DNA from 4 places in the Salirhabdus salicampi genome. Region 4 is predicted to be linked to each of the others. Evidence: riboswitches for the same ligand, from Rfam matches in the RefSeq annotation. Region 4 holds a riboswitch; each other region holds the start of a gene.
The links. A riboswitch is a leader RNA that binds a small molecule or an ion and turns the genes downstream of it on or off. The one in region 4 is predicted to bind cyclic di-GMP.

Region 1 (7,764 bases), 990 kb from region 4:
GTTCAATAAAAGGTAAGATTAAAATATTAGTAATTTAGCACAACGAATAGGGGATGGGGGAAAAATTGTTTGAGGTTGAAATCAAAGATGTTTTTAAGATTACAGGTAGAGGGTTTATTTTAGCAGGAGAAGTAATTAAAAAAGATTCTGATATTAAAATTGGAGAGTTTTTAAAATTAAAGAATGATAATGAGCTAAAAATACCTGTTACGTCTATTGCGATGCCAAACCACAAGGTTGAAGAGAGTCAGTTACAACAAATAGATATATTAGCTGACATACCAGAAGATTTGGCAGAATCATTGAGAGGGAAACATCTGTATAAAAGTTGAATTTAGGCAACGTGCTATACATATCCTTGGGTGAAATTGTAGGCTTATGGTGAAAAAAGAGGATTGCCGCTGCGATCCATTTTTTCTTGAACTAAAGGGCAGAATAGTTGAATAAACAATAATTAGATCAACAGAAAAAAATAGAGCTTGGGAGGTCTTAAATAGTGACAAATAACGAAACTATCTTCGAAGCCAATCGCTTAGTTGAAATAATTAAATTGCAATATCCAAACTTTGTTGGTAAAACAGCAAGCGAAAGTGATATAGAGAGATTAGAAAGAAAATTGAATGTAAAATTACCCAAATGGTACATCGAACTTTATACAACAGTTCCTTTAATTGGTGCAGAGTTTGGAATTCAAGAAGATGAGCCAATTGAGGATTATGATGGTGTTTCTCATATGATGTGGGGGAGTGTGGACGATTTAATTGAAGAAAATATCGAATACGAACCTGGAACATCAGCATTAAAAGACGGATACGTTATATAGCCAGTTGCTCTCACGGAAGTGGAGACCCCATATTTATCAGACTGAACTCTGATGAGCCAGGAGTATATCGTATATATCACGATGATTTCACAAAATCTCAATTAGCAGAAAACCTAGTTTCATTGTTTAAAAATGCAAAAATTTAACGCAAAAACTGCTGTTGCTTATTGAGCTAATGGGGTGCGATGCTTGAAGAAGAAGTATTGAAACGATAATGTTCAGCGTGTGGAGGGAACATAACTTTATTTATTATTGTCAACAAATTATAAAACTAAACCCCTTTCGAAATGATAAAGATTGTTTTGTAAAGATTCCGTTTGTCTTCGGTTCATACAGCTAATATTTCCTTTCAATCGTACATAGGTATAGGTAATAATGGATAAGAAAGGAAATTTCTGAATGTACGCCTTTATTAAAAATATTTATGTTGGTTTAATACTTCTTTTCACTTCTTTGAATAGATAGTTATGCATTTGATTTATAACATCACATGTTTTTATCCTTGTTATTTCTATTATTTTAAAATTTTAGTTAATAATTTCAATTTCAATTATGCAATGCTCATTAAGTTACGGCATATACACGGTAAATATTGGGGCCATTTTCGTCCACATCGATAAATACTTAGAACCCGCAATACACCGTAGGGATCGACGGAAAGTTGAAGAACGGAGAAAATTAAAGTAAAAAGAGATAATTGCACTATATAAGAGTTAATCTTTGATCAATAATGTCAAAAAACAATTGATAATGATTGTGGTAAATGTTACCATTACTCATAAAATCAACATCTTTAGGGGTTTATATCTTACCTATAAGGTAGGTGTGGTGGGAATACCTATTATGAAAGAGGATGGAGAATTTGTTCGATTTGGTGAACGAATTAGTCTAAAGGATGTGGAGCTAACAGGCTACTATTTAATACATGAATACTGTTATAACGAGATTATCTTAGTAAATTGGACGGGAAATCATGTAACAGTGCAAGATGACTTGGTTTACAACGAATTCGTTAGACCTTCTTTTCCGGAATTTTAATGTGGGGTGGGGAGATGAATAAAAACTTTTTAGGTGTTGTTATTGTCGGAATTTTAATTCTATTTGGTATAGGTATCTATTCAAATTCAATTCCTAAAAACGGCGATACTATTAAGGTAAAAGAGGAAACACTCGGGGCTATATCAGAAAGAACACATTATGATTTTGCTCAAGACGCATTAGATAAGGATTTTCACATCCAACAACTTTTACTTACGAAGTATATAGATGAAGGAAGATTTGTCGTCCTACTAAAAGGAGACACAGTAGTAATTGAAGACTGGGACTTTGATAGTCGTTATGACTTAGATATAGCAAAAGTGTATTCGGATTACCACAATGAAACCTTACTGGTACCGAAAGAAGACTTACGTTGAGGGTATAAAAATTCCCATGTTTCTTTCTATATTAGTGACTTATATATTTTATAATAGGTATATATGAGGGAAACGAAATGGGTTTTGACGCATGGAAATTCTTAGCGTTCTTTGGTGTGCAAAAGGTGTAGAACAGGCACGAAGGGAAATTATATTATGCTCATAATATCAACAACTTTGGTAAATGATACCATCACTAGTGAAATGAATAGGTTTTGGGGTTACATATCTTACCTATAAGGGATACTCTACTTAAATTTAAATACCCACTGTGTTATAGAGACTCTATTCCATAGTGGGTGTTTTTAATTCACTAAACACCTGAAGGATATAATTTAAGTTTTTTTACAATAGCGAGTGATGTACGGACAATGCTTACTTAAGTTAAAAAAGTGATTAGCATAAAGATTACTTCTCATTTTTGGTTGTAAAACAAACAATAAAAGATGAGTAAGGTTGACCATTTCGGCAAACGTAGTTTCTGACTAATCCCTATAGATATTTAATAAATGAGTAGATGAAGCTATTAATATCGAGGGATATTATTATTTACCGAACAATACACTTAATTGGACTGATCACGATTTGTATGAAAGGAAGCTGTAAAGGAAATAGAATTAACGCATATTAATGAAAACTATTTTGATATTACGAATGAGGTATACCGATTAATAGAATTTTAATGTAATATTCTAAAAAAGTTGCAACATATAGCAAAACAAATATATGGAATCATAAAGAAGCATTGGACTTTATATTTGAAAATAAACGTGATCGGATGAGTGAATTATTGCCTATGTGGAAAATGTAATTAAATCAAAAGGGTACATAGTGAAGACTTCTAATCAAAGGAAGAGCTAGATCTTTAATTAAAGATTTAAACGCTGTCACACCTAATACTGGCAGAAGGTGGAGAGGGTCCGGAACCCTTGCGAAGACTATTGATAATAATATTTTCACAATAATATTATACAGATTAAATAAATTTCTTTAAGTGTTTTACTCAATCACTCAATCGGGTTCTTTACTTGAAGTAGCTATAGAGAAGTGAAATTGCGACAATTTACAAGACTAAAGATCTTTAGTTAAATAAAAGAAATTAATAGAAAAATTGAACTCTAATAATATTTAATAGTTCAACAAGGTCGTTCCCTTGATACATAATTTCTTAAGAATTAGTAACGTATTTATGTAAAAAGTAATGTAATTTAACGCAATATGAATTTACACGAGTATCGGAAGTTAAAGAAGTTATCCATGGCCCTTATACTGCATACAAGAATAAACTGTAGAGTTTATCATAGAGATTTCTAAGGGGAATAGGGAAGGTATTCATTATTTTTACATAAATACCACTAATCAACTTGTGAAATTTGAACCGTGGGATGGAAGAATAGTAATTAGGTTATTCTATGCTGATAATAATTATAATGATAAAGATTATCAATAGAAAAGAGAGGCCCTCCAAACCAATAGAGAGCCTTTTTATATATAAAGCCTTTTTACAATCAGATTAAGGTACGACCTACAATACGAGTCAGTAAAGGACAGTTTTTATGGAACAGCCTCTGTTTTATCTAATTGAGCTTATAATACAGATGAAATGACTAGAATTTACCTAGAACATTTCCCAGGAATTCGCAATTTATTATTTAAATCGGATTTTAAATAAATTAAGATTGTTCACATAATATAAAAGAGTTGATTTTCGATAACCTGTGGACAGTATTAGACAATTGAATTGGGATAAGTATGCCCTTTTCGAAAATGTCTAATATTGTCTCTATCAGAAATCAACTTTTTTTTACTTTTATATCTCTTTTTTATAGCGAGTACGCCATGAACCTGAAATTCAGGGTAGCGACAGTAATAGTGATGAAGGTGTGAAAAGACACTTATAGCCGCTTATGTAAGGAAAGGGTAATTTGACGATAGATTTTTTAATGCAATTTATGGTACTGAAAAGGAGCGATGATTTTATGCATGAACTAGTTATAGTATTAATCGATAAGGAGCAACTGAGTGAATATAAGCTTAAATCTTTACTTTCTACTTATGAGGCAAATAAATATCCAAATGAAATATCTTGGGAACGAGAATGTGAGTGTGTAGGGAAAGAAGCAAGACGAAAAGCACATAAAATTGCTAAAGATGCTATCGGCTGGCTTGGGGACAAGCATAAAGAATTACGTAAACAAGCACGTATTACAGGTCATTTTAACAGCTTAGAATGGGAGCAATTTCGACAAAAGTGGGATGATATATATAATATCACGTACAAGAGTCACCCCAAACGATATACACCTGATTTGGATTGCTCAGTGTGCAACGGTATTGGTTGGTATATGGACAAACTTGACCTTCATGAAAGATGGGATTGGTGGGTGATTGGTGGCCGATGGGATGGATTACTCACAGGAAAGGAAGATATTGAACTGGAAAACACGTTAGAAAATAATACGATAGAATTTCAGGATTTACCAGATGGGTTAAATCCGTTATCTTTTATTACCCCTGATGGCATGTGGATTGATGATCCTTATCACACGATACTCGGAGATCAGAAAAATGAAAAAGAACTATGGAAAAAGGATATACAGAAACTTAAAGATACATATCCAAACACATATGCAGTAGCGGTAGATATCCACTATTAATATACCGTTTACATTAACTTGGTTATGAGTTCATCATTAACTAATCATATTTCTACGAATAGTCCTTACAATATAAAAAATAATACCAATAAAGGCTAAGAATGGAATGATAGCACCTGGTTGTGATATGAAGAGAAATAGATACATTAAGCCAATTCCATATAAGATTAACCTTCCAATTCGTTTAAAGGTTAAGTAAATGTTCATTGATCCGAAACTATCTTTTCCTTTTACTTTATCTTTAATTAGTAATGCACGTAAAGCATAGATAAGAAGAGCGCCTCCATAAACTATAAAAACAGTTATTGCCATTGTCCTCCGTCCCTTTCAAGGTTAAAAAATCATTAAACTATTGTTTAATGTATTAAAATTTGGTAAATTTATAGTACATTAGTTATATTTAACCATATAATAAAAATATTGTTTAGGGCAAACTTATTGAAAAATAAGGACGCAAAGCCATGGGTCTAAGGTTGCATACGTAACTACGACTGCCAGGTTGCACATTTCTTTAAAGAGGTAGTCCCTAACATTTTTATGTTGGGGACTTTTATTATGGATTTAAACAGTTAAAAAAGTGAGCTTAAATATTAAGGAGTGAAAATATATGTCACAGAAAACAAAAACAGACAGTAACCAAAGTACTAATGTTAATGATGTATTTGATGAAACTGAAGAGAACCTATATATTGAATTCCAAAAAATCGTTGAACATTTAAGTCAAGAAATTACCAGAAATGTTATGGCATCAATTGTATCAACACCGTTAGACGAAATATATAAGAAGTATGAAACATATATTCCCAAGCTTGAAAATTCAACTGAGAAGATTAAAATTGTATCTGATCAAATGTTAGAAACAAAACAAGATTTATATCAAAACATCTCAAAGCTTATCTTAGAAGTGAGTAATAGAACAATAGAAGACACTGTATTCACAAAATTAGAATCAATTAAAAATGAATATGAAAAGCAACTCCCTCTGATGGACAAAAATTCTAATGAATTACAAAAATTAATTAAAAAAATACAAGATACAAAAGTCGAATTATTTAATAACACTAAATCCATAATAGGGGAAGTTAGTAATAAGGTGATAGAGGAAGAAGTTTTAAAAAAATTTGATGAATTATATAAACAGTATGAAGTTCAATTACCAAAAGTCATAGAAACTAATGACCATATTGATAAATTGATAATCGAATTAAATGAAGCTAGAAAAAAAATATACTCGAATGTGAATGATCTCTATGATTCGTTATCCGATAAAATTGTAGATACTGTTAATGAAAAACTTAATGTGATTTATCAAAAATACAGCAAAAAAGTAGAAGAGCTTGATCAAAAACATGAGAGCTTACAAGAAGTAAATAGAGAGTTAAATAACACAAAAGTTGAGTTGAGAAGAAACGTCAATAATTATAAGTCGGAAATAGGTGCAATGAAAAAAGATATTGAATTGCTCCAAAATAACACAAATAAATTAAGAGAAAGCTTAGAGGAAAAATTAGATTTTCAAAATAAGATAATAATAGGGTTAGGCATAGTTGTGATCATTTCACTAGTTATCTAAGATAAATTGAAAGGAATTAATAATGGTTAAGCATAAAAATCAAATGAACACCTCTAACAAACATATAAAAAATTTAATATCTATAAAAAATAGACAGTTACTAAAGTATAGAATGAGGAATCATTTTCATGCCTTACAGGAAGAAATAAATAATACAATTAAGAAAATAAATTCGCAAGTCAACCATGAAAGTGCGAAACTAGTACACCCTATGCTGCAAGATTTAACAGCTCTTAGTTTTAAAATAAAAGAACTAACAGAAGGATTAGATAAGAAATTCGAATTATTTATCGTTGGTATGGGTAATTATGGAAAATCCACTTTAATCAATGCATTACTTGAACAGAATGTAGCTGATATGGATGTAAGACCAAAAACTTGGAAAGTTGACGTGTACGATGCCACTCTAAATGATGGGAATTGTTTAATTGTCTATGAAAATGGAGAAACAGATTACAAGTCTATTGAGGAGACCAAGCATTTTATAGATGAGGAAGAGCAAAAAACAAAACTGAGTAGAAGGACAGTTAAAGCCGAGTTAAAAAAAGTCTTGCCTGAATTAAAGACAAAAGAAGCGATTAAAGAAACGGAAGAATATCTTAAAAAAGAGTTTTTATACCAATCAAATGTAGTTGAAGTAAGATGGCCAATAAAGACTAACTATTTATCCCAAAAGTTTATGGTTGTTGATACTCCGGGTCTTGTTCAAGAAAACCTTTCTGGAGAGACAATTGTAAGTGTACAAAAATACTACCATAAAGCAGACGGAGTTATCTGGATACTTGATGCAACTAAGTTGGCTGCAAAGAAGTCCAAAGATATGATTGATGAACTAGAAAAATCATTAAAAAAAATCGGTGGAAAGACGGATAATATAATTACAGTTTTAAACCGAATTGATTTAGTAAGAAGAAACGGTGGAAAAGAAGCAGAAAACAAGGTTTTAACTGAAGCAAATAATGTATTTGGGAAACATTTTAAAAACTTTATATGTATATCCGCGAAGCAGGCTTTGGATAGTATTACTAATAATGATGGACAACAGAAAAAAGAGAGTGGTATCGAAAAACTAATTCAAGCTATAAATGCAAATTTCTATGAAAATGCACAAAAAATCCAACTTCAAAGTAGAGAAGTAGGGATTAAACAAATTTTACATAACGCGACAGATAATTCTTTTCCATTAAAGTTATATTTAAATAGATTGAGAGATGAACAACAAAAATATAATGATAGAAAAGAGTCTATTCTTTCCAAATATAATACAGTTAGGAAAAGTTATAAAAACAACCTGAA
Region 2 (7,764 bases), on a different contig from region 4:
CCTCCTTTGTTTCGTCATTCTTAAATCCTCCCCAAAGGTCCACTACTTTTTGACCCCGGTAGTAAATTGTACAAGCTGCCCCCACTTCATCATACTCAATAAAATTATCAATGAATGCTTCTTTCACTTTTTTAAATCGGGCATCAATATAACCTTCAATCGGTATCCTATTTTTCATTGTGCATACCTCCTTCTTAAGCTAGTTCATTCCAAAAGTTAGCGTTTTCATGATATGATATAAAAAAGTGGAGGTGGATCATTTGAATATTGTAATCATTGGGGCAGGAGCTTTAGGTGTTTATTTTGGCGGGAGACTCCAAGAAGTAGGAGAGAATGTAACATTCCTTGTACGTGAACGACGAGCCACTGAACTACGTGAACATGGTCTAGCAATAAAAAGTATAAAAGGGGATTACCCATTACCAAACGTTTCCTACACAACAGATGTTCAAGATATCGATTCTGCAGATATCGTTTTGTTAGCGGTTAAAGGATATCACTTAGATGGGACGTTACCTCAATTAAAAACACTTGTCCAAAAAGGAGCAAAGGTAATTCCTTTATTAAACGGAATTGAGCATATCGATACTCTTCAAACAGAGTTAGGGGAAGAGAACGTAATTGGTGGTCTCGCCTTCATCATTGCAACATTGGACAAAAAAGGCCACGTTGTTCACACGAGTGAGCAACACCGTTTCGTATTCGGACCATTACATAGTTCCCAAGAACAACTTTGTGAGCAATTTCATGAAATAACGAACAAAGCGAATATGGAAAATGAACTACATGAAAATATATTAACCTCATTATGGAACAAATATATGTTTATTACTGCCTTTTCCGGTATTACAACAGCTACGAATTTACCTATTGGACCGATACGTGACAATGACCAAACATTACAAGTCGCTAAAGATACATTGCTTGAGATGAAGCGGCTTGCCAATGGATATGATGCACTCATTACTGAGGATCATGTTGAAAATGCCGTAAACCTTTTATTTCAATTCCCGAATGATGGCACTTCTTCTATGCACCAAGATAAGCGAAAAGGTTTAACGATTGAAGTCGATCACCTTCATGGGGGAGCATTGCGTTTAGCTAAAAAAATTGGCATTGAATTACCGGTGATTAAAACAATACACGGTGTTATAAAACCATATGAACATGGTAGCCCAACAGAATAAAATATTATTAGCACCCTGGTAAAGGGTGCTATCTTTTTTATACAATCAATCTAAAAATTAGTTTTCCTGTTGTGACGAAATCCATACATCATCCAAGGGGAGAGAGCCCTTCTGATTCAACATATAAAAAACGCACACAATTTTGTGTACGTTACTTACATAGACTCCCGTTCATATAATTTATACAACGCTTGTGTACCTTTCTCTCCTTCTCCCATATTAAGTAGCTGATCATACCGCTTTTTTGCTAACTGTAAGCCTGGAGTATCAATTCCCATGCGTTCAGCCTCTTCTAATGCTATCCCCATATCTTTAATGAAATGTTTCACATAAAAACCAGGTTCAAAATCCCCTTCCGTAATCCGTGGCGCTAAGTTTGATAACGACCAACTTCCTGCCGCACCTGAACTAATACTTTTCAATACATTATGTAATTGCAAACCAGATTTCTTTGCGTATATTAAAGCCTCACATACCCCTACCATATTCGAGGCAATTGTAATTTGATTACACATTTTTGTATGTTGTCCTGCACCTGCCAAACCTTGATATTCAATATTTTTACCTAATACTTCAAAAATTGGCTTCATTTCACGGAATGCAGTTTCTTCACCGCCAACCATAATCGTAAGGGTTCCATTTTGAGCACCAATATCTCCGCCTGATACAGGAGCATCGAGGGCAAATAGATATTGCTCTTTTGCCTGCCCATATATTTTCTGGGCAAGTGTGGGGGTTGATGTCGTCATATCAATAAGATAAGATCCTTTTTTTGCACCTTGTAATATCCCATCTTCTCCGAAGTAGATGACCTCCACATCCGAAGGGTACCCGACCATAGTAATCACTATAGAGGAATGTTCAGCTACATCTTTTGGTGTTTCACGCCATTTAGCCCCTTTATCTAGCAGTGATTGACCTTTTTCTTTCGTTCTTGTATAAATGTTAAGTTGATAACCTGCGTTCATTAAATTTTGAGCCATACTTTTCCCCATAACTCCTAACCCAATAAATCCAATCGAGTTATTGCTAGGCATATCCGTTCCTCCTTTTGTCACTTTATATACCTATTCAATAATAGTTTATGTGAACCCTGCTCTGTTACATAAAAAAGTCCTTATAGATCATCTATAAGGACTTTTCCATTTAATATGTCGCTTTATTTTTCTTCCAATGATCATGATCCCAATTTGGCACAAATCCATTCACCTTTAGTTTTTCATAATAATTGTCCAGGCGTGTCATCTTCTTTTGTGCCTTTTCCTCTGAGCATACACCATATTCCTTATACTTTTCGATGATTTCCTTATGCTTAGCAATTAACTCTTGATACAATTGATCCATTTCTTTTTGCTGTTCAGCTGTAAGGGTAATTTTTTCTCCCTTCTCACCTTCCGCTTCGGCATTTACAGTCGTTTCCATGCTGGAAAATGGAAGTATACATGTTAGTGCAACAATAAAAACATAAAACATTTTTTTCATGAACTGAACTCCTTCCAATGATACACAGTTTTCTTTAGTTTTCTTAATTTGGAAAGGAGTATACATCATGTTTATCTATCGTAGGCTGTAATTTTGATAAACCATTTATTACCCATACTTATATTATATAGATCAGCAAAAGATCCTTGGTTTATGGCAATACCTATTTTATCAATCGAATTCACATACATGACAGGTTCACCTACAGGTACTTCTCCAAACGTACGGGCATAGATCAAACGTTTGTTTAAAATGGTTCCTAACTCTCCGTATACTTTCACCTTAACCATATCGCCAGTTTGAATATTAAGATCATGCAATAATGAGCGATTAATATTTGTCCAAACATTACCAAACCTAACATCTAAAATATCAATATTTCCTTTCACACTATTTCCTTCAATTCGGGACTCAAACATTGGTAATAGAACAATATCCTCTTCTGCTGATGGTCCCACCTGGGCAAAAGTGATAACTCCAGATGCCAATTTCGCCCCCGTATAAGCATAAATATCCCGACCATGAAAAGTGTAGGAATTTTCCGATTTGGGGAAACGATTGATTGTTTCATCAATTTCCCGAACTTCAGCAATTCCATACTGTTGATTAAGGTGGGTTAACGTTCCGTTATCAGGGGTTACGACATAATGATTCGTCTTCGTTTTCGCGACAACGCTACGTCGGTCTGTACCAACTCCAGGGTCTACAACTGAAACAAACACAGTATGTTCTGGCCAATAGGGTAAAGTTTGAACTAAACGGTAGGATGCCTCCCATATATTAAACTGTGATATATGATGGGTTAAATCAAAAATGCGTAATGTTGGATCTATTGTATTCGCCACTCCATACATTGCACTAACGGCTCCATCACTTGTACCAAAATCAGATTGCAATACTAAAGAATTTCCCAATTGCTAACCCTCCTCAATAAAAAAAGATGTCCTTATCAAGACGACAAGGACGAATACTTCGGTAAAATCACCTTATACAATTATTTATATATTAACGAACCCCACGAATTATTAATATAGATTTACATATGTACTATTTCTTTATAAATATCAAGTTTCTTTCATCATATCATGGTCTCGCTTCGACTTGTTTTTCGTCTTCCGAACTTTTTTTTTCTCTAAATGTTCACCTTGGTAAACATTCGATATTCCGGTCCTGCGTAATCCTATCTTAAAATATTCTTCATTAATATCGAACCCAACCGCTTTTCGATTTAGTTTTACAGCTACTGAGGACGTCGTAAACGAACCTGAGAATGGGTCGAGTACATAATCATCTTCATGGCTTGACGCTTTAATGATACGCTCTATTAAGCTCTCTGGCTTTTGGGTAGGGTGATTTTCGTACTCGTTCATTTTGTATCTTACCCTAGGAAAATCCCAGACATTTCCTGGCACTTTTTTCGTATTGTATGGTTGTGGTGGTGTTTTTCGATAATCGATTAACTGCCGTTTTGCACCAGTCTTAGCTTCCACCATAATATCTTCATAATTAAATGTATATTTACTTTTGCTATTTTTAGTTGCCATAATAATTGGTTCATACAAAGAACCAAACAGTTTCTTTGATTGCACACCCGAACTATCGTAACTCCAAATAATACGTGACAAAATATGATAATGCTCACTCACGTATATATCTAAGTATGGCATATGTTGTGTAGCTGTCATGAAATAAAAAGTTCCATTAGGCTTTAATACGCGAAAACATTCATCAATCCAACTTTTACACCATTCTACATAATCTCTCGTTGTTTTCCACGTATCTTGGTTATTCCCAAAGTCTTTACCTATATTATACGGTGGATCAGCGAATATTAAATCGACCGTTTCGTCCTTCATTTTTTGCAGTAAAGTAAGTGAGTCCCCTAAACCTACAAAACTTTGCGTACTGCTTTCATATGGAAAATTTAATTGATTAAATATGCTTGTCCACATTTATTCCACCTCTATAAGCTTTCTTATCTCTATCATATCACGATTTGTTTTCCAATCTTACCCCTGACAACTAAAACAAAAAGGATACATCATGTATCCTTTTTTTCTACACCGATTGATGAAACGTGTTGTGTTTTTCGAGCAGTACGTTAATTTCATAAGCTGACAGTGGCTTGCTGAAATAATATCCTTGCACATATTCACATTGGTTTTGTTGTAAATACGCTAATTGTTCAGCATTTTCAACACCTTCTGCAATGAGCTCTAAATTCAAGTGATGTCCCATATCAATAATCGTTTTCACTATTGCCTTACTCCGATGGTTTTTTGCATGGATCCCATCAATAAATGATTTATCAATTTTTAACCTGTGAATCGTTAATTGTTGTAATACACTTAATGATGAGTAACCTGTACCAAAATCATCTACTGATACTTTTACACCAAGTTCATTTAACTGTTGTAACACTTGTTCTGTTTGTTCGTAATTATGCAATGCACTTTCAGTAATCTCGATTTGTACATATTGCGGGTCTACATTTGTTTCCGTTAAAATTTCGCGAATATCATTCATAAAGTTCCTATCTTTAAATTGGATAGTGGAAACGTTGACAGATAGACTAATATCGTTAAAACCTTGAGTATGCCAATGTTGTAGTTGCTTACAAGATTCTTTGAAAACAAACTTCCCAAGCTTATGAATATATCCTATTTCCTCTGTAATAGGAATAAATTCAGATGGCGGTATAAAGCCAAGCGTCTCATGCTCCCACCGCACTAACGCCTCCATACCTACTATCGTATGGTTCCCTATTTTATACTGTGGTTGATAATGTACAGATAGGTCCCCATGTTCGATTGCTTTGCGTAACTCACTCTCAATTAACATTTTTCTGCTAGACGATAACATAAAATTAGGAGAATAAAATAGAAAGTTGTTTTTCCCTTGTTTTTTCACTGCATACATTGCTTGATCTGCCTTCTGTAATAACTCTTTTGTACTGTTTCCATCCTGAGGGTAAACGCTAATACCGATACTTGGTGTAGTGTACAGTTGCTGACCTTGAACGATGACAGGTTGATTTAAATAATCGATTACCTCTTTCACAAACTCTTCTGTATCGGTTTTACTCGTTTGTTTTAACACAATGACAAATTCATCTCCTCCGTATCGAGAAGCGAACCCATTTGAAGGAACGAGCTTTCTAATACGATCTGCAGTCTTTTCAAGGTACACATCACCTACATGGTGTCCTAAAGAATCGTTAATAGCTTTAAAGCGGTCTAAATCGATAAATAGTAGTGTAGTGACATGATCCTCATGATTTTTTGCATTCAATATTTCCTCTAAATATTCAGTGAGATAGTAACGATTCGGTAAGCCTGTTAATATATCATGCTTTGCAAGCTTATCGACTTTTCTTTGCCATTCAACTCTACTAGTTACGTCATGGAAATACACTGATAACCCGTATTTTGTCGGAAATGCACGGACCTCAAACCAAGCCTCTAATGGTTCATAGTACTCTTCAAAATGTACTTCTACTTGATCATTGAGAGCCTTGTAATAATTTATATGAAAGGTAGATCCAACTGCCTCAGGGAACTCGTCCCAAATAATTTTTCCTATTATATCATTAGCGTTTTTTTCTAAAAGTTTAAGAGCATTTGAATTCGCGTAAGTTAAACGCCAGTTTTTATCAAGGGATAAAAACGCAGATGTCATACTTTCAAATGTATCCTGCAATTCATTTTGCTTTTCTATCACTTTCTTATTTAAAAATTTTGCTTTATCGAACTGGTAGCCAGCCCACCAAGCAAAAGGAAAATAAACACCTTTTAATAGTATTTCCGTCGGCGAAAACAGCCCATGATAAAAAAAGTCATAGCTGGTCCAACCGAAAACACTAATGGATGCAACTCCTAACATAATTAAGCGTCCAATATATTTCATCGGCTCGTGTCCCCAATCATCAATATAAATAAAAAACATCCGTTTTATACGGATGTCCCTTAATAAAACGGTAGCTGGCTGGCATAGTAAAACGTTAGCCCCTTTAGCTTTGCGTCACTACATTTCTGTAGGTTTGCCTTTTCATCCATTTTTAATTTTTAGTAGTCTTAAAGAAACAGTACCATAGCCCTACACACATTGTAAATGTTATGTTTATCCATTCCTCTACCTCTTTCAACTATATAAAAAAGTGAAGGTTATACCTTCACTTTTTTATTATTCATATTTACATTTTATAGTCTATATTAGATCCTATTGGTCCAGTATTAAATACATTTTCACCATTAGTTACGCCGACTGTAGTCTCGTTATTCATACTTTCCCATGTGCCTACTTTATTGGACTCGGTTTGTACTTCTGTATTCTAAACTGTTGTATCTTTATTTACAGAAGTATTCATACCTTCCCATGTGCCGTCATTTTGCACCGACGTTCTACTAGATACACCTTCTTGAGACGTTGTGTTATCGGTTTGATTATACATAAAACCGTCGCCACGTTGCACTTCTACGTTCGTATCTTTAGTTTGTACTTGTGTACCACGGGCCGCCTCAGTAGCTGCTGTACTGGAACTACTATTACCACTTGCAGTCGAATTATTTTCAGTATAATTCGTTCTTGATTGATTCTTTACGTTAGATTCTGTTCGACCACGGTTTTCAACTTGATTCGTATATGTTTCATTTTCTGTATGATTTGAAGCAGATCGATTCTCATCATTTGCACTAGATTGAGAGCGTCCTTTATTATCAGCATTTTCATTTGAGATATTCTTACCGTTACTAGCTGTTGCTGCTTTGTCATTGCGATTGGCTTGTCCATTCACACTTGCATTGTTACGATTTTCAGATGGATGCGCCGCAGAATTATTTTGACGACTTTTACTATATGCTTCGTGGGCTTCGCGACTTATCTCCATCTTAAAGTTATGAACTTTCGATTCGAACTTTTCAGAATGCTTATCTACACGATAAGATATACTCTTTTCTGCCAATTGATTTAACTGTTTCTTCAAGTCACCACTACTATTAAAACCTGATTTCATAGAATAGTAGTTATTCAGCACATTTTGCATACTTTGCAAGTTGTTCTTTTGACTACCTGTTTCATTTTGAAATCCTTTAGTTTC
Region 3 (7,764 bases), 400 kb from region 4:
AAGTTAACGATGACGATCTATTCTCTATTTTAATGGATTTACAAACAGATGCTGTTGATGTTCCAAAGTATAAGTTAGAAGCATTCCAAATTCAAAGTGGCTCATCCAATTTACCAACTGCAACTGTTGCCCTTACCTCACCAGACGGGAACCGAGTAGAGACGGCAAGAACAGGTCAAGGGAGTGTAGAGTCAATCTACAATACGGTTGAATCACTAGTTCAAGAGGATATTCATCTAGCTGATTACCAATTAAATTCTATTGGTCAAGGTCGTGATGCACTAGCGGAAGTCCATGTGACCCTTACAGTGAATGGTAAAATTTCAAACGGACGTGGCACTGCCCAAGACGTACTGGAAGCATCAGCAAACGCGTTTATCAACGCCATTAATCGCGTCTTAATGAGTGATAGAAATATCGAACAGAAACAGGCACATATTTAACATTACTCGCTTTTATTTATTAATAACCCATAGGAGGTATGTGTCATGAAAAAGCAAATTGCCTTATTACCTGGTGATGGCATCGGGCAAGAAATCATTCATGCTGCCAAAGATGTATTAAATGCAGTCGCGAAGCAGTTTAATCATACATTTGTATTTCAAACTTATGATATTGGTGGAGTTGCAGTAGATCGACACGAAACACCTTTGCCGGAAGAAACGATCAGTGCTTGTGAAAAAGCGGATGCCATTCTGTTAGGGGCAGTTGGAGGACCGAAGTGGGATGTCTATCCAACTCATTTAAGACCTGAAAAAGGATTACTAGGCATAAGAAAGGCGTTAGGATTGTTTGCAAATTTACGTCCTGTGAAAGGCTTTCCAGAGCTGCTACATGCATCACCTTTAAAAGAGGAAGTTGTGAAGGGGAGCGACCTATTAATTGTTCGTGAACTAACTGGAGGCATTTACTTCGGTAAGCCTAGTGAACGTAGACATGATGGCAAGGAAGTCGTTGATACTCTAGTTTATCAACGATTTGAAATTGAAAGAATTGTAGAAAAAGGATTTGAAGCAGCACGCCTACGGCGAAAGCATTTAACTTCTGTAGATAAAGCTAATGTTATGGAGTCGAGTCGAGTTTGGAGAGAAGTAGTAGAAGAGAAGAGCAGGGATTATCCAGATGTAGAAGTGGAGCATTTACTAGTAGATGCTGCTGCAATGAAACTCATTACAAACCCAACACAATTTGATGTTATCGTAACGGAAAATTTATTTGGGGATGTCCTGAGTGATGAGGCTTCTGTTTTAACTGGCTCATTAGGAATGTTACCATCAGCAAGCTTACGTTCAGATGGTGTAGGATTATATGAACCAGTACACGGTTCTGCACCGGATATAGCTGGAAAAGGAATTGCGAATCCAGTTGCAATGGTATTATCTGCAGCCTTAATGTTGCGTCACTCTTTCCAAATGGAAGAAGAGGCTTTAGCAATTGAAGCAGCAGTGGAGTCCGTTTTAAACGAAGGGTATCACACAGCAGATCTACACGTGAAAAATGGAAAAATAGTTGGAACGAAGGAAATGACAGAACGTCTTGTTGATGCTCTTTCTTCCACCAATGCAACGGAAAGTATTATGAATTGTTATTCTTAATCGGAAATGAGTAAGGAGTTGATCAATATGTCAAAGCCGAAGACGATCATTGAAAAAATATGGGATCAGCACGTAGTCCATCAAGAGGATGGAAAACCGGATTTGTTGTACATTGATCTTCACCTCGTCCATGAAGTTACTTCTCCTCAAGCCTTCGAAGGCTTGAGGTTGAAGGGACGAAAAGTACGACGACCGGATCGGACGTACGCTACGATGGATCATAACGTACCAACTCGTGATCGTCATGTAATTAAAGATCAAGTTTCAAAGACACAAATGGAAAAGTTAAAAGAAAACTGTGAGCAATTTGGCGTAGAATTAGCCGATATTCATCATCCTGATCAAGGGATTGTCCACGTAATTGGACCAGAACTCGGTTTAACACAGCCGGGGAAGACGATTGTTTGTGGAGATAGCCATACTTCTACTCATGGAGCCTTTGGAGCGCTAGCATTCGGTATTGGAACGAGCGAAGTAGAGCACGTTTTAGCTACACAAACATTATGGCAAGCAAGGCCGAAAACATTAAACGTAAAAGTAAATGGCCAACTAGGGGTTGGTGTAACAGCAAAAGACCTTATTTTAGCAATCATAGCTAAATACGGTATTCGCTTCGGGACAGGATATGTTATTGAGTATACAGGTGAAGCTGTTCGTTCGTTGTCAATGGAAGAACGTATGACAGTGTGTAACATGTCCATTGAAGCTGGTGCTAGAGCAGGATTAATTAGTCCTGACGAAACAACTTTTTCCTACATGAAAGGAAGACGTCATGTACCAAAAGGAGCGGACTTTGAAGCTGCTGTGGAACAGTGGAAAGCATTGGCCACTGATGAGGGAGCAACTTACGATGCAACAGTGGAAATCAATGCTGAGGAAATTGAGCCTCAAGTAACATGGGGGACAAATCCAGGAATGTGTATACCTGTAAGTGCCTCAGTACCGAATCCACAAACAGTTGAACAAGAAAGCAAAAAAGAAGATATTGAAAGGGCTCTATCCTATATGGGTCTAGAACCTGATCAACCAATTTCTTCAGTTGAAATTGAACATGTATTTATCGGATCTTGTACGAATTCACGCCTAAGTGATTTACGGAAAGCAGCTAACGTGATTCAAGGGAAAAAAGTCCATCCGAATGTGCAAGCGATTGTCGTACCCGGTTCCTTTACTGTAAAGATGGAAGCCGAAAAAGAAGGATTAGATGTTATTTTTAAACAGGCTGGATTTGAATGGCGAGAAGCCGGCTGTAGTATGTGCTTAGCAATGAACGATGATATCGTCCCACCAGGAGAACGGTGTGCATCAACATCAAATCGAAACTTTGAAGGACGTCAAGGAAATGGTGCTCGAACGCACTTAGTAAGTCCTGAAATGGCTGCAGCAGCAGCGATTGAGGGCCGATTTGTTGACGTTAGAAAATATGCAAAACCGGCTCTAAGTTAGGAGGAGGGGAATGAATGGAACCGATTCGCAAACATGAAGGCCTTGTATATCCATTAAACCGTGCAAATATTGACACAGACCAAATTATTCCAAAACAATTTTTGAAACGAATTGAACGTCAAGGGTTTGGTCAATTTTTATTTTACAATTGGCGCTTCGACGAACAAGACAATCTACGACCAGAATTTTCGTTGAATAATCCGAAATACAACGACGCTACCATTTTAGTAGCTGGTGAAAACTTTGGATGTGGATCGTCTCGAGAGCATGCACCATGGGCATTACTTGATTATGGTTTTAAAATTATTATAGCACCTAGCTTTGCTGACATTTTCTTCAATAATTGTATTAAAAATGGTATACTGCCAGTTATATTAAGTGAAGATGGTGTGGAAACGTTGATCAATAACGCGGAAAGCACTTCTTATAGCATTACAGTTAATTTAGAAAATCAAACGGTTAAGGATGAAAATGGATTTCACGAACAATTCGACATTTCTTCTTATCAGAAAGAAATGTTGTTAAACGGATGGGATGAAATTGCTGTTACCTTAACTCACGAACAAAAAATTGAGCAGTATGAAAAAGTAAAATGATAATTGAGGAGAGTGAAGACGTTGGGAATTGCTTAAATGGACAAAAAATTACGGATGCGATGGAACAGTTAGGGAATGTCGTACATCGTACTCCCTTAACAACTTCAAAAACGATGAACCGTGTTACAGGTAAGAACATTTATTTTAAGATGGAAAATCAACAAAAAACAGGGGCGTTTAAGGTACGTGGAGCTACCTATAAAATTGCCCAACTGACGCAGCAACAAGCTGTTAGGGGAGTTATCGCAGCTTCTGCTGGTAATCATGCACAAGGTGTAGCTCTAGCAGCAGCAAAAAAAGGGATTGAAGCAAAAATATTCATGCCGGAAAAGACACCTGAAGCGAAAGTGATTGCAACGAAGAGTTATGGGGCTAAAGTTGTGTTAACGGGTGAATCATTTCAAGAGGCATATGAAGCCGCCATGAAAGAACAGCGGGAAGCCAATAGTGTATTTATCCATCCTTTTGATGATGTTGATATAATGGCAGGTCAAGGTACAGTTGCAATGGAAATGCTCCAACAACAACCAATGCTTGATACGTTAATCGTCCCAATAGGTGGAGGAGGATTAATAAGTGGTATTGCAGTTGCAGCCAAGTTTATTAATCCGAAAATCAAGGTTATTGGAGTTCAAGCTGAGGGTGCTAGTGCTACGTATAACTGCTATCACCAGCAAGGGCCGTTTGCTTTACGACAAGTTAGTACGATTGCTGACGGAATTGCGGTAAAAAAACCAGGAGTTTTAACATTGCCCATTATAGAACAATATGTTGATGACATCGTAACCGTTTCGGATACAGACATTGCATCCGCAATGATTTGTGCATTAGAAAGAAGTAAAACTTTAATTGAAGGTGCAGGAGCAAGTGCTTTTGCAGCATTACTCGTTCACGGCCATCGCCTTCAATCACAGCATTGTGGAGTGATCGTAAGTGGTGGAAATATGGATTTATCAAAGATGGCACATATACAATCGTTAGCCAACCAAAACCAACTGATTAATATATCATAAAGAGAGAAAGAAGATTTCATTCCAGAATGAAATCTTCTTTTTTATTATTTCTTTCTACCTATTCACAAAATATTTAGCAAAATGTAGTTGAACATTTTTTATAAACAACGTATAATTTTATTCATTATACAAGACTATCTACCTATTACTAAATAACTATAAATACAATCTTGTGATAAGTTGGCAAACCATGTTGAAAAACTGGGACGCAAAGCCACGGGCCTAACGATTCGTATGAAATTATGGTAGCCGGGTTGCCGCAAAATTGAATGCACAGTTGATAGCACAACTGATTCAATTTTGAATCATTGTGCTTTTTTTGTGTGAAAATAGAAGAGTCTTAGTAGCTAGGATACTTTTCGATGATACATATTGTTAGCGAAAGTGTAAGCGGGGTAAAATCAAGATTCATAGGAGAGAGTATTTAGTGGGAAAAGATAATGATGCGTTTTATCAATCTGCTAATGGTTGGTATAAAGAGCTAAGTAAAATTGTTAATCATCTTCGTGTTGGCATTTGGTCATACGATGTGATTGAGAAGAAAGTGTTATATGTCTCAAAAGGAATAGAGTACATTTACGGTGTAAATAAAGAAGTGTTTTTTAATAATTCCGATCTCTGGAAAAAATTTATTCATCACGATGATCAATCTGTAGTAGAAGACCGTCAAGCTAAGCTGTGGTCAGGGGAAAACTTGCTTCATGAATACCGTATTGTAAGACCAAATGGGGACATTGTATGGGTAGTAGATGAAACAATCCCTATTTTGAATGAACATAATGAGTTAGTTCAATTAGTTGGAATTATTCAAGATAACACGAGACAAAAATTGATACAAAAAAAATTACAAGAAACAGTTAATTATGATGAAGTAACCGGGGCACCTAACCGAAAGGAATTGCAAAAATATTTCGCCCATATTATTCAAAAAAACAAACAAAAGACATTAGTGTTAAATATTGATTTAGATGGTTTTAAACGAATTAACAATTCTTTAGGTCATATGATTGGGGACGAAGTATTAAGAGTTGCCGCCCAAAGAATACAACATGTCACAGGTAAAAATGGTGTTTTCTTCCGTTTGGAAAGTGATGAATTTTTAGTGGTACTGACTACAAAAAATTTGTCGTATGAGAAGTTGCTTCAGCAAATTATTCAAGAATTCGAAAGGCCCATTACGATTGGAACAGAAGAAATCTTTTTAACTGTTAGTATGGGAATATGCTTTTACCCAAAGGATGGGGAAACGTTTGATACAATTATGTACCATGTCAATGCTGCGTTAAGACAAGCGAAAAGTTATGGCAAGAACAATTATCAAATATATACACCGGAAATGAACGATGAATCATATCGCTTATTATCTATAGAGAAGGACCTACATTATGCGATTGAAAAGAACGAACTGTTCATGGTTTATCAGCCAAGGTTAGCGTTACCGATGAATCGTATTGTTGGTGCGGAGGCTTTAATTCGTTGGCGCCATCCGAAATGGGGGATTGTATCTCCGGCTGAGTTTATTAGTATTGCGGAACAAGGGAATATGATTGATGATATTTCTACATTTGTGTTTCGCTCAGTTTGTACTCAACTTAAAAGGTGGCAGCAAGATGGATATGATGTAAAAACGATTTCCCTGAACTTATCTGCAAAGAATTTCTTAAATGAAGGATTAACGGAAACAATTGGTAAAATTATCGAAGATACAGGTGTGTCTCCTCAGTTTATTGAAATTGAAATTACAGAATCGTCGATTTTATCAGCTGAAACGGTAGTGAAAAGAGAATTAGAAAAATTGAAGGAGATGGGATTCAGAATTGCGCTTGATGATTTTGGTACCGGATATTCTTCTATTTCCTATTTACGACGTTACCCTATTGACACGTTAAAAATTGACCGTACATTCATTCGAGATCTTGAAAAAAATGAAAGAGATCTTACCATTGTGAAAAATATTATTAATCTCGCACAAGACTTAGGCATGACTGTTGTTGCTGAAGGTATTGAAACAGTCAAACAATACGATTTAATTCGTTTGAACGGTTGTAATGAAGTACAAGGGTACCTGTTTAGTAAACCTGTTATGGATCTAAAGATGACGAATTTCCTAGAAGAAAAAGTAATGTTATCAACAAAAAACGAAAAGGACATAACGGATGAACGGAAACACAAGCGTGTCATTTTACACTTACCCCTGAAAGCAATACTTCGTAAACCATCCTTACAGAAAAGTGAGGAAATTGCTGAAGTATTAGTTGAAAATATTAGTGTTAAAGGTTTGAAATTTATATCTCCATTACATTTAGAAACAGATGTACTTTACACCCTTGAAACCAACCTATGTGGCAAGACTATTACGCTCTCAGGAACAATCGTTTGGTCAGAGAATGTTGGATTCGATATATATAAATACGGTGTTCAATTTCAGTTATCTGAAAAAGATCAGAAACTATTGAACTCCTTACTCAAAACGTTAAAACATTTAGTAACCCAGTCACCTAAATCTGTAGAAGGTTGGTTTATTGATACGAACGCTTTTAGCTTTTTGAAAAGACAATATAAAAATAAAAACAAACAATAAGAACGCTTGGAAAACCAAGCGTTCTCTGTTTACCATAGTCCAGGTCCATGCCCATGCCATGGATGAAGCTTACCATGATGGTGATGTCCATGGTAATGTCCATGGTGATAGTGATCATAATGAGGATAATGTCCATAACCGTGATAAAAAGGATAGCCATAATCGTATCCGACCCACGGTTGATACCCTTGAAACCCTTGAAACCCTTGTGCAGCTGTTCCTGCTGCTGCTCCTAATAAGAAAGGAACAACTGGCCAAACTCGTTCTTGCTCACCATGTTGCGCTTGCATTGGATCTGGAAATTGTGGAAATTGATTATACATTGAAAGTCCCCCTTATGTGAATTCATAACCATTTTATGAAAGTTTCTTCGGATTGGTTTTTTGCACATAAGATATATTATTGTAGAAGAAAATAACGTAAATAGGTTCATAATGGGGGGTTCTGCACCAATGATTCCTTTTAAAAGGTTGAAAAAATAGGCGTTTATCTACAAAAAAAGACTGAAATGTTTACGCATTTCAGTCAATCCT
Region 4 (7,764 bases):
GCTTTTTTTGTATTTCGAAGGGGACTTGTGAAGCATTGATTGTTGAAGAAAGAAGAGTAGATTCTTTTGTGAGTTTGTTATTCATCTAACGAGGCAGGTTTAGTTTAATAAGAGAAAATAATAGAGGATGCAGCACAAAACTGCATCCTGTAAGCCTTACTCCAGCGTTCCTTTGTAATTGTATCGTTACATATGTTTTTTATGACCAAGCCTCTTTTAAAAGATTTACACCTAACTGGATTTCCTCACACGCAAGATTACTGAACCCTAGTTTAATAATTGGATCATCAGAAAGATTTTTTATGTAATAAATAGAGGTAGGATACACCTTAACACCAAAATAGGAAGCTTGTTCAATTAGCCATTCCTCTGAACGATTTAGATGTATCTTAACTAGTAGGTACAAACCAGATTGCTCCCCAATAATAGAGATATTTTGTTTGAATTGTTTTTTTAATTCTGAAACTAAGCATTGCATTTTTCGTTTATAAACAAGACGCATTCGTTTAATATGGCGAATCCATTCTCCATCTTCCATAAATTTAGCCATTGTAAGCTGGTTAAGAAGTGAAGTGGTACTCTCAAAATGAAGAAATTGATTTTTATAACGCTTTAAAAGTTTTTGTGGCAAAACCATATAACTTAAACGGATTCCCGGGAGAAAGGACTTTGAGAAATTCCCTAAGTAAATGACTCTTGTTGAATCAATGGATGCCAGTGCTGGAAATGGTTGTTGCGTATAGCGAAATTCACTATCATAATCATCTTCAATAATAAAACCATCATTCTTGTTAGCCCAATGAATTAACATTTGCCTTTGTTGGATAGACATGCTTACTCCCATTGGACTTTGATGGGAGGGTGTTACATAGATTAACCTTGGAGTAATTTGTTCTAATTTTGAGAAATCAGTACCTGATTTATATACTGGTAAAGTTTCAAACGAGAAATTGTGAAATTGAAAAGCCTCCCTTGCTCCATCATAACCTGGGTCCTCTACAATAATGCTACTGAAATTATCCTTCAGAATTTGTCCGAGATAAATTAACGTTTGTTGGGTACTACTGCCTATTATAATTGCATTTGGATCTGTTTTTACTCCCCGAGATTGGAATAAATATGTAGCGATTTGTTCACGCAAGCACAGTTCACCAAAGGGGTCCCCGTATCGATAACTCTCCTGTAATGTTAAAACTTGGTTTGCTATTCTTCTCCAAATTTTCAGGGGAAAATTGATTTGATCTACGGCTCCTGCTCGGAAATCGATTTGGGCTGGTGTCACAGACTTTGTTTGCTTTTTATTAGGAAGTAGAACTGAGGCATTTTGAAATAAAAGTGGATCTAATTCATTTACAAAATACCCTTTTCGACCTTCTCCACGGATATAACCTTCAGCTACAAGCTGCTCATAAGCCATTAATGTCGTATTGCGGCTTACTTGAAGGGAATCTGCAAGTTGGCGAATGGATGGCAGTGGGTCACCAGCTAGTATGTCACCACTTTCTATAAATATTTTAAACTGCTCGTAGATTTGTTTGTACTTGGGAGAGTCATCCTTAAATGCAAAAATGGCATTTTTCATTGGCGATCACCTTTGACATGTAAAATTATTAATAATTGTACCTTTTTTAATGTCAGTTTGCATAATAGAATAACTCATATAGAACATAAAATTGTAAAAAAAAGCAGCTAGCCAGATTGCAAAGGCTTTATCATGGAGGGGTCTAATCAAGTATATACGAAAGGAAGTATTGGATAGATGACAACATTTATTTTCTTTGTTTTGGTGTTATTTTTAACGTCAGGTCCAGCTGTATTTTTAACAATTACTAAAACAGTAACAGGTGGAGTTCCAAGTGGTTTGGAAAAGCCGTTGGAATGCCTTCTATTGGTTTAGGATTAAGATTAGCTTTTCAAACACAAGAATAATCATTAGATTTCCACCTTCTGGATGTGAAGAGGAAACCATCTTGAATCTTCTTCAAAGGGTAAGAAAGAACATAGATAAAACGGTAATTTGTAAAAAAAGGCAACAAGAAATATTGATTATTTAAGGAGCGAGATATTGAAATGACGATAAAAATAATTAAGTGCAAACGTGATGATTTACATATACTCCAAGATATAAGTATTGAGACTTTCAACGATACATTCAAAGGTCAGAATTCATCTGAAAACATGAAAGCTTATTTGGAAAAGGCGTTTAATTTTAAACAGTTGGAAAAAGAATTATCCAATATTTCTTCGCAATTCTTTTTTATTTATTTTAATAATGAAGTCGCTGGATATTTAAAGGTCAATACCAATGATGCTCAGTCTGAAGAAATGGGTAATGAATCGCTTGAAATCGAGAGAATTTATTTAAAAAGCAAATTTCAAAAACATGGGTTTGGTAAATATCTGCTAAATAAAGCAATGGAAATTGCGATTGAACATAATAAAAAGAAAATCTGGCTAGGCGTATGGGAAAAAAATGAAAATGCTATTGCTTTTTATAAGAGAATGGGGTTTGTTCAAACTGGATCCCACTCTTTTTATATGGGGGATGAAGAACAAACCGACTATATAATGATCAAAAAACTCAAATGATTTTTTGAAAGGTGGATTATCATGTTTATTCCTAAACATTTTAAAGTAACTGACTTTGATGAAATTAGAGAATTTATTATGATGAATTCTTTTGGAACGATTGTAACGACAAAACAAGGTAAATCTATTGCTACCCATTTGCCTTTGGAGTTACATAATCACGGGGATGAATACTTTATATCTGGACATATGGCTTATGCGAATCCTCAATGGAGAACGTTCGAGGATCATAACGAAAATGCACTTATTATGTATCAAGGTCCACATGCTTACATTTCATCATCGTGGTATAAGTCTGAAAATGTACCAACATGGAATTATCAATCACCCATGTATATGGAACAGCTAGTATTATGAGTGAACAAGAATTGGAAGAAGACCTAACACTACTATTACAGAAATATGAAAAGCATCGTAGGAATCCAGTTTTATGGGAGAAACTTTCTTCACAAACGAAAAAACAAATCAAGGGTATTGTTGGTTTTAAAATTAAAGTGCAAGAAGTCCAAGCTGCTTATAAACTAAGCCCAAATAGAAATGAAGAAGACTACCACAACATCATTGATAAATTATATGAGGAAAAAGATTTAAATTCTAAGGCATTAGCAGAAGTTATGAAGAAAAGAGAGTGATTATAAATTAGCTTAATATGATTATAGAAGGAGAACTATATATGAAAAATCCGTAAATCGTTTTATGGATAGAAAGTGAGCTAATTGAATTCGCGAAGCTTCACTCAAGAATAATTCAGTCATCGAAGACATCAATTAATCCTTATTGTCTCGGTATTACCATCTTTGAAGATATTGAGGAGCGGTACAATAATCCAACGGAAGAAATGAAACGACAGGGGGTTACCCCAAACTCAGGGCGAGATTATAAAGTAATCGAAAAGGATTGGACCGAAGTTCTGGATTAGCTTATCACCATGCGGGTCAATGGAGGATATCCATACATTACAGTAGAAAATGAAGACTACCAAAGAAATGGAGAATTGTATTTGAAACACCACTACGAAGGAACAGAGTAAGATCTTAACTATTTAGAAAAAACGACGCCTTATATTCATCAACTGTGGGGACGCACCGTCCATCTGGAAACCGTTGTGGAAGGAAGAAATGTGCTGTATTCAAGTGATTCTGATAAAGTGAAGAAGCGTTATTTGTAGGCTGCCTGAAGGGCGGCTTTTTGTTTATTGAACGGGGCCGAGAAGTTTGGAATAAAGAAGAAAATGTGTTTTTTGAACAAACAGTACACCTTAATTGTGATAGAATGTTTTGTTTAAACAGTAGTAGTATATTTTCACGGAGTGATTTAGGTTTAATCATAATTTCAGTTCATTCTGTTTTAATTCTCGAAATAAATCGTTGACACTGAAAATAAAATTATGATATTATAAAATATTTGCTAAAATATTTTAAATGTGTTAAGCTTAAGCAGGTTACCATATATGGAGGTGGATAATTTGTTGCAAGTTGGCGATAACATCGTTTATCCAATGCACGGGACAGGTACAGTTAAAGCTATTGAAGAAAAGGAAATCTCGGGGAAAAAACAACAGTATTATGTTATAAACATGTTAATTAGTAATATGCAGGTCATGATTCCCACGGATAAAATAGTGAGCTCAGGTATACGCCCAGTTACTGACATAATGGCATTAAAACACATTATACACATTTTTCAACATGGAGAATCAGATAGATTATTACCGTGGAAACAGAGGTTTAAAGTGAACACGGACAAAATAAAAACGGGTAAAATACAAGAAGGTGCTGAAGTTGTACGTGATTTACTGCGTATGAAGAAAGAGAAAGCACTTAATACAAGCGAAAAAAAAATGTTGGATAACGCACATGAATTTTTAATTAGTGAACTGAAATTAATTAAAGGGATTACTGAAAATGATATAAAGGGTTTTTGTTAAGGCTATTTTTAGGTCATGTCTTATATCTCCCTAAAAATAGCCTGATTTTTTCGGAATAAGTCAAACATTTCAAGGACAACGAAATTCAACTCACTTTAAGAATTATTAACCTCTTTTGTTATGTCTACACTCTGGATGTAGGGTGAAAGATACAGAATCTTTCATTGTTATGGAATTACAACATTCAACAAACGGTGGCATTACTGGAACAACGGTAATGCTTTTTTTGTATTGAAGTAAAATGACAGGTTTCTTAAACGGGTTTATTTCATAATAATCAGTTGAATAATACCCTCCCCATTTCTATGTGCTAAAATATAAAAAAGAATATATGAAAGGGCGGGAAACATGTCGAGAGGTGAAAAAATACTTCAAGAACAATATGGAACAACAAAGAAAGCAGCCTCATTTTATGAAAACCAAATGCTGAATTACGTAAATGAGGAAATGGCAGAGTTTATATCAAAGCAAGGAATGGTATTTATTGCAACCGCTGATTCAAGTGGTAACTGTGATTCTTCTTTTAGAGCTGGCTCAGCAGGTTTCGTACGGGTTATTGATGAAAAAACATTAATATATCCCGAGTACAAAGGAAATGGTGTTATGGCAAGTTTAGGAAACATAATTGAAAATCCTCATATAGGGTTAATGTTTATAGATTTCTTTGAGCAGAACATTGGATTACACGTCAATGGTAAAGCCTCTATAATAGAAAATAAGGAATTGACTTCACTAAACATGATACAGAAGATGGTTGATGATATTAAAGAAAAAGAAGGGAATAAACCAGAACGTTGGGTAGTTATCAGAGTTGATGAAGCGTATATCCACTGTTCAAAACATATTCCAAAGCTAAAACAGATGGACAAAAAAATTCATTGGGGAACTGATGATGAGAAACAAAAAGGTGGAGATTTTTTTAAAGTAAAACAAAGAAAAAATTTTTAAATATGTTTTTATATTATAGAAATGTATTCCTTTACGATTTATTAAAAATCAAGATGGATCCTTTATCTTAACATTAAAAGAAAACTACAATGTACCAGTAAACAATAAACGAAATATGTGCGAACTAACCTATAATTGTATATAATACGGAATAAGAATAGTAGAAAAGGAGAAATGTCTTAAATGAGTTCGGATGATAGGGTGGTTTCTAAACTATACAGAAGGATTATCACCGCCGATGAAATCAAAGCGATTTGGTTATATGACAAGCTCGACGACAACATGAAAAGGGCAATTCGATACAAGTTAAGGCAAAATGGATCTTCAAATGCTTCCAAGATATTAAGGAAAATTCATTAGATGACGTGAAAAATGATATTACAAAGTAATGTGGTCGCCACCTGATAGATATTACGTGATAAACGCAACGGAAAGATAACGAGTGTGTGCTAGTAATGAATGAGTCTTTTGATACCCGGACGGATGGGGAACCTAGTGACAACCGTTAAGGAAAATTACTAATAGTATAAGAATAAGTGGGAAGTAATGCATGTGATTTCCTCCAATTTTCTTTTTATCATATCTATTTGAGGATTTTCTAAAATATTTCTAGAAAAAATTTATAACCACCCCCAAAAAAGACAAGAAAACTACGAACTTTATACACAACAGGAAATAATCTTTATTGATTTTTAGATATTTTTAACCATAATGGTGCTAACTAAATATTGATAAGGGCAAACCTAGCGAAAGTTAGGGACGCAAAGCTATAGGGACTAAAGTCGTTAGACGATGTCAGCCAGCTACCGTTTGTACAAGACACACCTTGTTTAAAACGGGGTGTGTCTTTTGTTAGACGTTGTTGAGAGGAGTGAAGAGATGATGAAAAGTACACTAATGATTTCTACGCTGTTTATTATTATGTTAACGGCTTGTGGAGGTGGGGAAAAAAGCGACCAGTCACTAAATGAGGAGCAACCCCCACAACAGGAACCCAGCGGGGACCAGCCAGAACAATTGGCTATGTATGAATCTGACCAACTTACAGTTTTTGAAACAACTGGTTGGGAAATTACTGATGAAAAATTAGCTTCCAATCGTTTAAATGTTATGTTGAATGGTGACAAGGTTAAAGCAATTTTAACGGTAGTACCAAACGAAAAATCGTTTGATGAAGTAAAACAAGAGTTGAAAACAGGAGCAGGTGATGTAGAAATCATCCAGGAAGAAGATAATTATTTATCGTTTCAGTCAAAGCGGAACGAAAGTATAAAAACTGAGGTTTATTTAAGAGAAGAACATAATAATGTTTACGTGTTTACTTTTATGGTTCCTGTAACGGAATACGAGGCAAACAAAGAAAAAATCGAAAAATTATTAAACAATATTTCCATATAAGGGGAGGATAAAAAATGAAAAAACAATTATTAAGTGTAACGTTGAGCGCAGGGTTAGTTTTAGCAGGTGGACAAGCTTTTGCAGATGAACATGATGAGGTAGTTGATCCAAACTCAGACTTATACGATACAACACGTTTAATGGAGGAAGTGGAGTACGAGTTGACAGAAGATAGTGGGGACAAAGCTTTACTCCAAGATGAATATGCGGATGACCGTCTAGATGAGTCTGAGCTAGCAATTGAAACAGGTGATGAAGAGAAGGCGGAAGAGTTATTAGAAGATTATAATGAACACCTAGAAGAATCTGAGAGAAAGCTTGAAGAAGCGAAAGAAGAAGGAAAAGACGTTACAGAGATAGCAACAATTGTTGCGGTAAAGAGTAAAGAACGGACAGAGCGTTTAACAGCGTTATTAGAACGTGAAGATCTCCCGGCAGAAGCTAAACAGGGAATTTCAAAAGCTATTGAAAACCAAGAAAAAGCATCGGAAAAGTTAGCAGAAGCTTTGCAGAAAGCTGAAAAAGCTAACCAAAAAGGTGAAAAAAAGGAAAACGATGCACAGGAACGTGTAAATGACGCAAAACAACAAGGGGAAGAGAGAAAGAACGAAGCTCAGGAACGTGTAAATGACGCAAAACAACAAGGGGAAGAGAGAAAGAACGAAGCTCAGGAACGTGCAAATGACGCAAAACAACAAGGGGAAGAGAGAAAGAATGAAGCTCAGGATCGTGCAAGTGGCGCGAATGAAAAGGCTCAAGGGCAAAAAGAGAATCATGCAAACGATGTAGATTCAGCCGAAGAACAAGAAGTTGAAGAAAGTGAAGGGGAAGTTCAGGGACGGGAAAGTAGTAACGAGGCTCAGAAACCTGAGAAAGCTAATGTTGCAGGAGAACAAGGGCAG

Region 1: another riboswitch for cyclic di-GMP. It lies ahead of NLW78_RS05950 (hypothetical protein); the one in region 4 lies ahead of NLW78_RS00680 (hypothetical protein).
Region 2: another riboswitch for cyclic di-GMP. It lies ahead of NLW78_RS13715 (sensor domain-containing protein); the one in region 4 lies ahead of NLW78_RS00680 (hypothetical protein).
Region 3: another riboswitch for cyclic di-GMP. It lies ahead of NLW78_RS02810 (EAL domain-containing protein); the one in region 4 lies ahead of NLW78_RS00680 (hypothetical protein).

The regions. Positions count from the first base shown of each region.
Region 1 is NZ_JANBWE010000001.1:1,124,775-1,132,538, forward strand. It holds gene NLW78_RS05920 (hypothetical protein) at 66-332, shown strand; gene NLW78_RS05925 (SMI1/KNR4 family protein) at 497-823, shown strand; gene NLW78_RS05930 (hypothetical protein) at 1,667-1,861, shown strand; gene NLW78_RS05935 (hypothetical protein) at 1,876-2,238, shown strand; gene NLW78_RS05940 (hypothetical protein) at 4,218-4,895, shown strand; gene NLW78_RS05945 (hypothetical protein) at 4,932-5,207, opposite strand; cyclic di-GMP riboswitch class I at 5,314-5,402, shown strand; gene NLW78_RS05950 (hypothetical protein) at 5,503-6,468, shown strand; gene NLW78_RS05955 (GTPase) at 6,491-7,764, shown strand, end outside.
Region 2 is NZ_JANBWE010000005.1:85,870-93,633, reverse strand. It holds gene NLW78_RS13745 (serine hydrolase domain-containing protein) at 1-178, opposite strand, end outside; gene NLW78_RS13740 (ketopantoate reductase family protein) at 252-1,187, shown strand; gene NLW78_RS13735 (NAD(P)-dependent oxidoreductase) at 1,343-2,224, opposite strand; gene NLW78_RS13730 (DUF2680 domain-containing protein) at 2,334-2,669, opposite strand; gene NLW78_RS13725 (SAM hydrolase/SAM-dependent halogenase family protein) at 2,741-3,583, opposite strand; gene yhdJ (adenine-specific DNA-methyltransferase) at 3,734-4,621, opposite strand; gene NLW78_RS13715 (sensor domain-containing protein) at 4,728-6,575, opposite strand; cyclic di-GMP riboswitch class I at 6,642-6,723, opposite strand; gene NLW78_RS13710 (hypothetical protein) at 7,000-7,764, opposite strand, start outside.
Region 3 is NZ_JANBWE010000001.1:531,901-539,664, forward strand. It holds gene NLW78_RS02785 (2-isopropylmalate synthase) at 1-443, shown strand, start outside; gene leuB (3-isopropylmalate dehydrogenase) at 489-1,595, shown strand; gene leuC (3-isopropylmalate dehydratase large subunit) at 1,623-3,041, shown strand; gene leuD (3-isopropylmalate dehydratase small subunit) at 3,056-3,637, shown strand; gene ilvA (threonine ammonia-lyase) at 3,634-4,650, shown strand; cyclic di-GMP riboswitch class I at 4,823-4,912, shown strand; gene NLW78_RS02810 (EAL domain-containing protein) at 5,078-7,231, shown strand; gene NLW78_RS02815 (hypothetical protein) at 7,261-7,554, opposite strand; gene NLW78_RS02820 (SIMPL domain-containing protein) at 7,763-7,764, opposite strand, start outside.
Region 4 is NZ_JANBWE010000001.1:131,047-138,810, forward strand. It holds gene pdxR (MocR-like pyridoxine biosynthesis transcription factor PdxR) at 200-1,582, opposite strand; gene paiA (spermidine/spermine N(1)-acetyltransferase) at 2,071-2,589, shown strand; partial or broken gene NLW78_RS00660 (FMN-binding negative transcriptional regulator) at 2,611-3,221, shown strand; partial or broken gene NLW78_RS00665 (SpoVR family protein) at 3,299-3,757, shown strand; gene NLW78_RS00670 (CarD family transcriptional regulator) at 4,040-4,516, shown strand; gene NLW78_RS00675 (pyridoxamine 5'-phosphate oxidase family protein) at 4,865-5,464, shown strand; cyclic di-GMP riboswitch class I at 6,191-6,275, shown strand; gene NLW78_RS00680 (hypothetical protein) at 6,344-6,862, shown strand; gene NLW78_RS00685 (DUF5667 domain-containing protein) at 6,877-7,764, shown strand, end outside.